Regions from separate parts of the Thalassospira sp. ABL2_045 genome, predicted to be linked through region 3. Evidence: predicted binding sites of a transcription regulator. Region 3 holds the regulator's gene; each other region holds the start of a gene.
What was found. Region 3 encodes PhoB, which activates phosphate uptake and scavenging genes when phosphate is short. Its sites were predicted from a motif close to TNTCATAAAACTGTCA; they were not measured.
Positions count from the first base shown of each region.

Region 1: phnC (phosphonate ABC transporter ATP-binding protein) is a predicted target of PhoB. The motif match lies at 1,456-1,471, and genes of this name have one in related genera.
Region 2: ACXAIA_RS18360 (alkaline phosphatase) is a predicted target of PhoB. The motif match lies at 1,615-1,630, and genes of this name have one in related genera.

Region 1 covers NZ_JBSWYV010000006.1:208,698-211,979, forward strand. The annotation lists gene phnD (phosphonate ABC transporter substrate-binding protein) at 1-465, opposite strand, end outside; gene phnC (phosphonate ABC transporter ATP-binding protein) at 536-1,381, opposite strand; gene ACXAIA_RS11260 (Ldh family oxidoreductase) at 1,685-2,680, opposite strand; gene ACXAIA_RS11265 (META domain-containing protein) at 2,934-3,282, shown strand, end outside.
Region 2 covers NZ_JBSWYV010000016.1:65,342-68,623, forward strand. The annotation lists gene ACXAIA_RS18360 (alkaline phosphatase) at 1-1,483, opposite strand, end outside; gene ACXAIA_RS18365 (YHS domain-containing (seleno)protein) at 1,761-2,303, opposite strand; gene ACXAIA_RS18370 (VOC family protein) at 2,528-2,911, shown strand; gene ACXAIA_RS18375 (carbon-nitrogen hydrolase family protein) at 2,931-3,282, opposite strand, start outside.
Region 3 covers NZ_JBSWYV010000001.1:804,450-807,731, forward strand. The annotation lists gene pstB (phosphate ABC transporter ATP-binding protein PstB) at 1-703, shown strand, start outside; gene phoU (phosphate signaling complex protein PhoU) at 725-1,447, shown strand; gene phoB (phosphate regulon transcriptional regulator PhoB) at 1,464-2,162, shown strand; gene ACXAIA_RS03655 (cation:proton antiporter domain-containing protein) at 2,255-3,282, opposite strand, start outside.

The DNA of each region.
Region 1 (3,282 bases), on a different contig from region 3:
ATCACCGATACCGAAGTTCAGCGAACCATCACATTTCAGAAGGTCTTCAAGCGAGTTCAGCTTTTCGTTATCTGCCTGGGTGATGATGTGGGAATAGTAACCGTTCGAACCATCAGATTTGGAGGTCTGAACGAAGACTTCGCCACCGGCGCGGTCAACGGCTTCCATTGCGGACTTGTTACCGAACCAGCCCACATGAACCTTGCCAAAACGCATGCCTTCGATGATGCCTGCATAATCGGGGGCGAAGAATGCCTCGATTTCCATACCGAGTGCTTCTTCCATGTCATCAATCATCGGCTGCCACTGGGCTTTGAGGTTCGAGCTCGACTCAGTCGAGATGAAACCGAACACCAGCTTTTCTGGATCCTGTTCGAGCGGCTTGTACTCAACATCGGCTTTGGCAACAAAAGAAGCCAGCATCGTGGCTGCAAATGCTGCGGATGCAATTGTCTTAACGTTCATAAGAAGTCCCCTGTCAAAATAGATTTGGACGTGTTTCGAGAAGATAAGGCAGTCATGACAACTGGCCCGGCTAGCTTGTTGCGACAGCCAGGTCCTTTTCTGCAACGTGTGACACAGCAGGTTCAGCAACCTCCATCGCGCCATCTGCAAAAAGTTCGGAAGAATGTTCGCCGTACAATTCCTGCAGGAATTGCGGCGTCAGTTCGCTTGAAGGTCCGTCAAAAACGACTTCACCATCGCGCATGGCGATGGTGCGTTTGCAGTAGTCCTTGGCGTAATCAACCTGATGAAGCGATACGATCACGGTGACATTGTCTTCGCGGTTCACACGATCAAGCGTGTTCATCACCTTGCGCGAAGATGCCGGATCAAGCGATGCAATCGGCTCGTCCGCCAGAATAAGCCGCGCCCCTTGGGTGATGGTGCGGGCAATCGCTGCGCGCTGCTGCTGACCACCCGAAAGATTACGTGCCTTTTTGGAGGCATGCGCATCAATACCGACACGCGAAAGGGCACCCATGGCCCGCATCTTTTCGGCCTTGGTAAACAGGCCAAGCGATCCGCGCCATGCCGGAACACGACCAAGAAGCCCCATCAACACGTTGGTCAGAACCGAAAGACGGCTGACCAGGTTGAATTGCTGGAAAACAACACCGATATCGGAGCGCACCTTGCGTGCACCGCGTGAAATCTTGCCATTTTCCTGAATGGTTTCGCCAAACACAGCGATCTTGCCGCCGTCGCGATCTCCGCGCAGCAAACCGGCAATATGACGGATCAAAGTGGACTTGCCTGACCCCGATGCGCCGATCAGGGCGACCATCTCGCCTTCGCGCACCTGCAGCTTGACGTCGCTAAGCGCGCGCTTGTCACGGGTAAAGCTTTTGTTCAGTCCAGAGATATCTACAACCAGCATCAAAGAGTCGCCTGAAAGTGTTTCGCTGGACCAAGAAGCTACGCACAAACCGCGACTCTACGGTGACACTGATGTTACAGTTCGATGATTACGGCGGGGATATCACCCCGACAACAATCAAACTTGTCTATACATCAAGTATTCATAGAAATATTCAGAAATGAAACAGAGAATAAATTTGTAACATATTTGATTTTTATCGACCTATTTGTGTGATGAATGTCATTTTTTGAACTCAGCACACAGTAACAGACCGGATAACCAAACCTGAAAGGTCGATTTTTTCAACAATCCGGACGGCTTTTATTTTATCTGGTTGATAACGTCGAGCACGTCGTCTTCGATATCAAGCCCATCCGTTTTGGCTGCTGCACGCGCCTGCTTGCCGCGACGCCCCGGCAGGCGAACGCCTTCTTCGGCGGCGATCTCGTTGGCGATATAGGCAAGATGATCCATCACATCGACACCACCAGTTGCCTTGGGATCAATCGCAATGATCAGCTGGCCAAGTGCAGGCGGTGCACCTTTGTCATCGAAAAGCGACGAAGACTGATGGCCAAATTGCGCACCGGTCAGACCAGCGGCCAGAAGCTCAACCATCATTGCAAGGGCTGCGCCCTTTACCCCACCGGCGGGGATCATCGTGCCATCAAGCGCCTTCTGAGCATCGGTGGTCGGATTCCCATCCACATCAAGTGCCCAGTCATCAGGAATTTCCGCACCCTTTTGCTTGGCCGCCATGATCTTGCCGCGCGCGACTCTTGAAAGGGCAAGATCAATAATGATCGGATCACCGGCATCCCCGACCGGCCCCCCAAAGGCAATCGGGTTGGTGCCAAACATCGGACGACGCCCACCCCACGCGGCCATCGCCGCCGGGGCATTGGCAAACATCATCGCCGCCAGGCCCTGCTCTGCCAGTCGCTCAACGGTCAGCCCCATGACCCCCGCATGATGTGATCTGTGGATCGACGCAATCGCAATCCCCTGGCTACGCGCCATATCGGGCAAATGATCCATCATCAGATCAAGTGCGGGATAGGCAAAACCATGCTGCGCATCAATCCGCAAAACGCCGGGCACGGGCTTTTCAAACACTGGACCGACCGTGCCATCGACTTTGCCGACCTTTGCCTGTGCCGAATAGGCCGGCACCCGACGAAATCCGTGCCCGCCTTGTCCGGATGCTTCTGCCGCCACCAGTGCCTTTGCGACCGAGGTGGCGTTTTCCGCGGTTACGTTACAACGCATCAGGGTATCACGCACAAGCGTGTGGGCATCTTCGAGCGAAATCTTCATCGGGGGCGGACCTTAGATTTTGTAAGCGGAAATAATGGCGCAAGGATCATGCGCCCGTGGGCCTTACAGCATAGTCGCAAGCCAGCCCCATTCGCAAAGGCGTTTTCATCCAAACGCCGCAACAGTCTGAAGCAAAGCCCATTGAAAATATGATACTATTGCCCGCAACCATCGGCATCAAAGCCGCACATGACCGGGCAAGCAACACAGGCATTCAGACATGCATCGTGTAAAACACAGGATCATCTCCCCGTTGGCCGTCACCGCCTTGATGTCGCTTGCGGCCTGCAGTGTGACATCAAATGGTGGCATGACAACTGACTGGTCGACTGTCACGGATCAGGAATGGCACCTGGTGACTGTGAAAGACCCAAGCGGCCCCTTGTCACCAACACCACCGGTCTTGGCGACGGCAACATTTTCAGACGACGGCATGGTATCGGGCAATGCCGGGTGCAATCAGTATTCCGGGGGCTACACACAAGCCGGATCGTCACTTGGCATCGCGCAGCTGGCCATGACGCGCAAGATGTGTATCGCAGAAGAAGCCATGAAGATCGAAAATGCGCTGAGCGGCGCCTTCGTTCTTGTTGACAGCTGGA
Region 2 (3,282 bases), on a different contig from region 3:
AGTTGGCGGTCGCGGCATGGTGCATCACATGGAAAATAACGTTCTGTTCGATCGTCCCTTCCAGAAGATGCGCCCACGGGCCTTTTGCATAAACAGCAACGTCTTCACCCGAATGGGTTTCAGACGATTTCGGGATCAGCGCCTGCTGGAGATATTCCAGATCAACAGCCTGTTCCTGGGTTACTTCCGGACGACCACCGTAATAGTTGCCATCCGCCTGTTTGGTCAGAACCGAACCGGCACCGTTCAGGTAACCTGCAACGGTGTAAGGCTTGCCATCGTCGGCCAGAAGCGGTTCACCGGTGTTTTCGGTCTTGTCGTTGCTGATATCCATGCAAAGGCCAAGGATATCGGAACCACGGCCGCAATAGCCGTTAAAGGCAATCGCATGTTCGTGGTCGGCGGTCACAACGATCAGGGTGTCTTCATCGTTGGTCAGCTCATCGGCAATCGCGATGGCTTCCTGGAAGGCAACGCCGTCACGAACGGTACGTGCAAGGTTACCGGCATGGTTTGCGTGGTCGACACGACCGGCTTCAACCTGCAGGAAGAAACCGTTCTGGTTGTTTGACAGCGACTTGATGGCCATTTCGGTCATCTGTGCCAGCGACGGCTCATCCGCACGGTCGGCTTCGTATTTCATGTGGCTGTCTTCAAACAGACCAAGGATCGGCTTGCCCGACAGTTCCAGTTTGCCTGCGGTCTCATCGTTCCAGGCATACTGAACGCCAGCGTCTTTCAGCTCGGCAATCAGGTCCTTGCCATCTTTACGGCGGCCTTTGCCACCTTCGTCGGTCTGTGCTTCTTCAGAAACGAAGAAACGACGACCGCCACCCATTGCCAGGTCAACGGTGCCGTCTTTCATTTTGGCAACCAGCTGCTGTGCAATGTCGGTCTGCTGGGTGCAGCCTTCCGGAACGCTGCCTTCCCAGTTACGGTCAGCCGAGTTGGAGTAAGCCGATGCCGGGGTGGCGTGGGTGATACGTGCGGTCGAAATGATACCAACCGACTTGCCTTTGGCAGCCAGGATATCGGAAATCGAGGCCAGCTCGTTACCGGCAACGGTCGAGCAATCGCCACGGACAACATTGGCATTCACACCAAGAACACCGGCCTTGGTTTTAACACCAGACATCATGGCGGTACCGGTACCGGCACTGTCCGGGGTCTGCGCGTTGGTGTTGTAGGTTTTCACCAGTGCCAGATACGGGAATGTTTCGTGCGGTCCAACGAACTCGTCACCATAACCACCGGCCTGCTGGCCTGCGAAAAGGCGGGTCGCATAGTTGGTGCCAACACCGTTACCATCGGCGATCAGAATGATGACGTTTTTGGCGCGGTTGGTAATCGGCTGTTTGGCGATTTCCTGCTGGATACGATCCTGAGCAGCGGTGAACCACTCGTTATTTGCCTGCGGAATTTCCTGCGCAGTCGCGGCCGTTGCAACCATGGTTGCAGCCAGCGCGAGAATTGACGGCTTCATGAGAACTTCTCCATTTCAATGCATATGCAGCGACAAGCCCATTTGCCCCTGCAGCCCAACTGCATTCCCCCCTACGGAAAGCAGGTAATGACAGCGGGGAATAGTTTTCTCGCGCAGGTGGAAAAGTCCAAAGACGGTTTGATGACAGTTGATGTTCAAATGAACATAAGTGGCTGTGACGCAGGGAAAACCTGATCGTCAACGCAAGATACCCCCGACACGCAAACACCCCGGCAGGTTAACCTGACCGGGGTGCTTCGTTGGGGCGCAGAATGTCTTATTTGAGCGGGGCTGCCATGTCATAGGTGCCGTCATTATCGTTAATCGCCATCCAGCTCTTATCTGATGCCGACTTGGCTTCGAGTCCCGTCCAGTTGCCTTCGGCGGTATCGATAAATCCGTCGATATCTTCATTCCAGAAGCCGACCACGGCTGGCGTGATGTTCAGATAAAGCTGCCCATCGACAATCCGCCAAAGGTTCGGGTTGGCAGGCACCTTACCGCCCTTGGCGATGCCGTATGCGCAGTGCCCGTCATAGGCCGGTGCATATTTGGCCGGGTCGGCCAGAAACATGTCGCGGTTTTCCTCGGACGCGAATGCCCAGGTCGCGCCGTTATAGTCTGCTGTGATATCTGCGCGGCCCGGAACGGCGTGGGGTTGGGTCATGCCGACATCCTTTTGCGCCAGACTGAAATAGGCGACCGCATCATATCCGCTGATGGCATAGCCGGTTTCATCAACATATTGCTCGCCAGCAATCGCAGCACCCGAAAGGCCGAACAAAACCGCTGATCCGATTAAAAACTGCTTGAACATCATCCTTGGTTCTCCGGTTGAAAATCCCTGATGCCCCAACTGTGCCCGGACAAGCTCAAAAAGCGAAATGACGTTGCGACACTGTTTCGTGAGCACGCGTGAGGATGCGACAAACACCATCATGCTTCCTATATGAAGCAAAGGGAATTGGCCCTTGACCTTAACCATTGTTGAGGAATTACGACGAAGGGAAACTAGAGACAAATCCACAAGAACAAGGAAACGCCATGAGTGCTGCATTTCTCGAACATGTGAATTTCACGGTCGCAGATCCGGTCAAAACCGCTGCCAACCTTTGCAAATGGTTTGGCTGGCATATCCGCTGGCAGGGCCCGGCCATTCATGACGGGCTGACCTATCATGTCGGCAATGATGACAGCTATGTCGCAATTTATGCCCTTGGCACGCCCAAGAACGGGCAGGAAAATTCCTATGCCACGATTGGCGGGCTGAACCATCTCGGCATTGTCGTTGAGGATTTGGACGCGACCGAGGAACGCATCAAGACGGACGGCATCAAGACCTTTAACCATGCCGATTACGAGCCCGGCCGCCGGTTCTATTTCCGGGATGAAAATGACATCGAATTCGAAGTGGTCAGTTACGCCTGACCACTTCGACTAAACCGGTTTAGCAGGGTTTATATTCCCGATCATTGCCAAGAGATGGCACCATCCGGCGGATTTCATCAACACGCGCGAGATCAATCTCGGCGGTAACAAAACCCGGATCGGTGCCACCATCGGCCAGAACCTGCCCCCACGGATCAATGATCAGCGAATGGCCAAAGGTCTGGCGATCGCCGGGATGATCACCGCACTGGGCAGCCGCAATCACAAAACAACCATTTTCAATCGCGCGCGCTTTCAAAAGCGTATGCCAATGCGCCTGCCCGGTTGTGCGGGTAAAGGCAGCCGGGATGCTGAGCATCTGCGCACCGGCCTTGGCGTAATCGCGAAACAGATGCGGGAAACGCACGTCA
Region 3 (3,282 bases):
CCTCTATGAGGTCAACCTCGATATCGCTGAACAACAGGTTACCTCGCTGATTGGCCCGTCGGGCTGTGGTAAATCCACCTTCCTGCGCTGCCTGAACCGAATGAATGACACCATTGACGGTGTCACCATCAAGGGCGAAGTCACCCTTGATGGCCGCGATATCTATGACAAGCGCATCGACGTGGTTCAGCTGCGCGCGCGCATCGGCATGGTGTTCCAGAAACCGAACCCGTTCCCGAAATCGATCTATGACAACGTGGCCTATGGCCCGCGTATTCATGGTCTGGTCAATTCGCGTGACGAGCTTGACGAAATCGTCATGACCTCGCTCGAACGTGCCGGCCTTCTGAAAGAAGTCAAAGATCGCCTGCAGTCGCCGGCAACCGGTCTTTCCGGTGGTCAGCAGCAGCGCCTGTGCATCGCACGTGCGGTCGCCGTCAGCCCGGAAGTCATCCTGATGGATGAGCCGTGCTCGGCGCTTGATCCGATCGCGACCGCCAAGGTCGAGGAACTGATTGACGAGTTGCGCTCGAACTACACGATCGTGATTGTGACCCACTCCATGCAGCAGGCAGCCCGTGTGTCACAGCGCACCGCGTTCTTCCACCTGGGCAAGCTGGTCGAAGTCGGCGAAACCGATCAAATCTTTACCAACCCGAAGGACGAGCGCACCAAGGGTTACATTACCGGCCGCTTCGGTTAAGTGAGCCAGGAGTACGCATAAATGGCTGAAGATCATACCCATATCGTAAGTTCGTTCGACGAGGAACTCACCCGTCTGAACAACATCATCTCGCAAATGGGCGGGCTTGCCGAAAGCCAGCTTATTTCGTCGATCCGCTCGATCGTCAAACGCGATTCCGAGCTGGCCGAAAAAGTCATCCTGTCCGATCAGCGCATCGACGTTCTCGAACAGGAAGTTCAGGACTTTGCTGTTCGTCTGCTCGCCCTGCGTCAGCCGATGGCAGATGACCTGCGTCAGGTCGTGACCGCGCTCAAGCTGTCGAATGATCTCGAACGTATCGGCGATTTGGCCAAAAACATCGCCAAACGCGCCCAGGTCCTGAACCAGATCCCGCCGATCCGCCCGGTTCAGGCGATCCCGAACATGGCCAAGCTGGCCCAGGAAATCATTAAGGATGTCCTGGACGCCTATATCGAAGGCGATGCCGACAAGGCCCACCGTGTTTGGGAACGCGATCAGGAAGTGGACGACATGTACAATTCGCTGTTCCGCGAATTGCTGACCTACATGATGGAAGACCCGCGCAACATCACCGCGTCGACCCATCTATTGTTCATCGCCAAGAATATCGAACGTATTGGCGACCACGCCACCAACATCGCCGAAACGATCTATTACCGGATCAAGGGCGAGGACCTGCCGGGTGTTGACCGGCCAAAAAACGACGCAGCGAACTTCGCTGTTGTCGAACCGAATGAGTGACACTGGAGCATAAAAGATGGACCCAACGGTTCTTATCGTCGAGGACGAAGCTGCAATCGTAACCATGTTGCGCTACAACCTCGAACGCGAGGGGATGCAGGTCGTCGAAGCCGGAGACGGTGACGAAGCGTTGAAAATCATGGCAGAAACCCATGTCGATCTGGTTTTGCTCGACTGGATGTTGCCCGTCATGTCGGGGATCGAGGTCTGCCGCCAGATCCGTCGCAAGCCCGAAAGCCGCGACCTGCCGGTGATCATGGTCACCGCGCGCGGCGAAGAAGGCGACCGTATCCGTGGCCTTGATACCGGCGCGGATGACTATGTCACCAAGCCGTTTGCCATTGGCGAGCTGCTGGCTCGTATCCGCGCGCTTCTGCGCCGGTCCGGTCCGGCGCAACCACAGGGGCAGTTGATCTATTCCGACATCGAAATGGATCTCGCCGCCCACCGTGTCAGCCGCAATGGCAAGGCGATCCATCTTGGCCCGACGGAATTCCGTCTGCTGCGCTATTTCCTTGAGCATCCGGGACGTGTTTTCTCGCGCGAACAGCTGCTGAATGCGGTCTGGGGCCCGAACATCTATGTCGAAACCCGCACCGTTGACGTTCATATCCGTCGCCTGCGCAAGGCACTCAATGACGTCAAAGGCACCCGCGATATCATCCGCACCGTCCGTGCGGCGGGCTATGCGCTGGATTCCGAAACGGCTGCCTAAGCTGGTTTTTGATCCGTGATCCAATGAAAAACCCCCGTTGCAGTGTGCAACGGGGGTTTTTGTTTTAATCGCGTAACGAGTTGGCGTTGGCTTTATGGGGTGTCCTCGGCCGGTTTGTCGGCTTCCTCGGAACTTCCCTGTTTGCGCTGTGTGCGCGGCGCCAGTTCGTTCATCAAAAGCATATCGGCCCGACGGAACTTGGCGATTTCCGCATCGATATCTTCTTGCGGCACCTCGCAGGCGGCCAGAACGTGATCCGATAACCGCAAGCCGGTTTCAAGCACTTCCGGGATGGCGGCATCTGCGCCATGGCGGGACAGTGGCCCGATATGGGTGATGTCCTGCGCACGGGCAAAAATCTTCAGATGCGGATAATGCTGCCTTAAAAGCGCAACCGTCTTCTCGGTCGCATGCGGGTTCCCCATGGCAACAACCGCAATTTTTGCTTCGTCAGTGTGTGCCGCCCGGAAAGTTTCCGGTCTTGATCCGTCTGCGAAATAAACCGGCAGGCCTTCGGCCCGGCCACGCGAAACCTGCTGGGCGTCACTATCAAGCACCAGGAACGGGATGTTCCGGGTTTTAAGCAACCGCGCCAGAACCCGGCCAACGCGCCCGCTGCCGATCACCAGAACATGCTGCTGAATGCCCTCGGACTCTTCGGCGATCTTGCCAAGCTGGTCTTCTTCCTTGGGATGGAGCTTTTCCTCGATCTTGTGACCAAGACTGATCAGGGTCGGGGTCAGGGCCATGGAAATCGCCACCACCGGGATCAGCATCGCCGCAATATCAAGCGGCACCGCCCCGTTCTGGGCCGCCAGGGCAAACATCACAAAGGCAAATTCACCGCCCGCCGCCAGGCTCATAGCCACCCGGATCGCCAGACCGGTTTCAAACCGCATGGCGCGCGCCAGTCCGAACAGAACCGCCGTCTTGATGGCGAGCAACAAGACAAGCCACATGACGATGGTGCCGAACTGGTTATAAACCACGTCAGCGTTGACCGACATGCCCACCGACATGAAGAACAGCGACAGGAAGACCCCGCGGAACGGCGAGATATCGGCTTCGATCTGATGGCGGAATTCGGTTTCGGCCAGCATCACACCGGCAATGAAGGCCC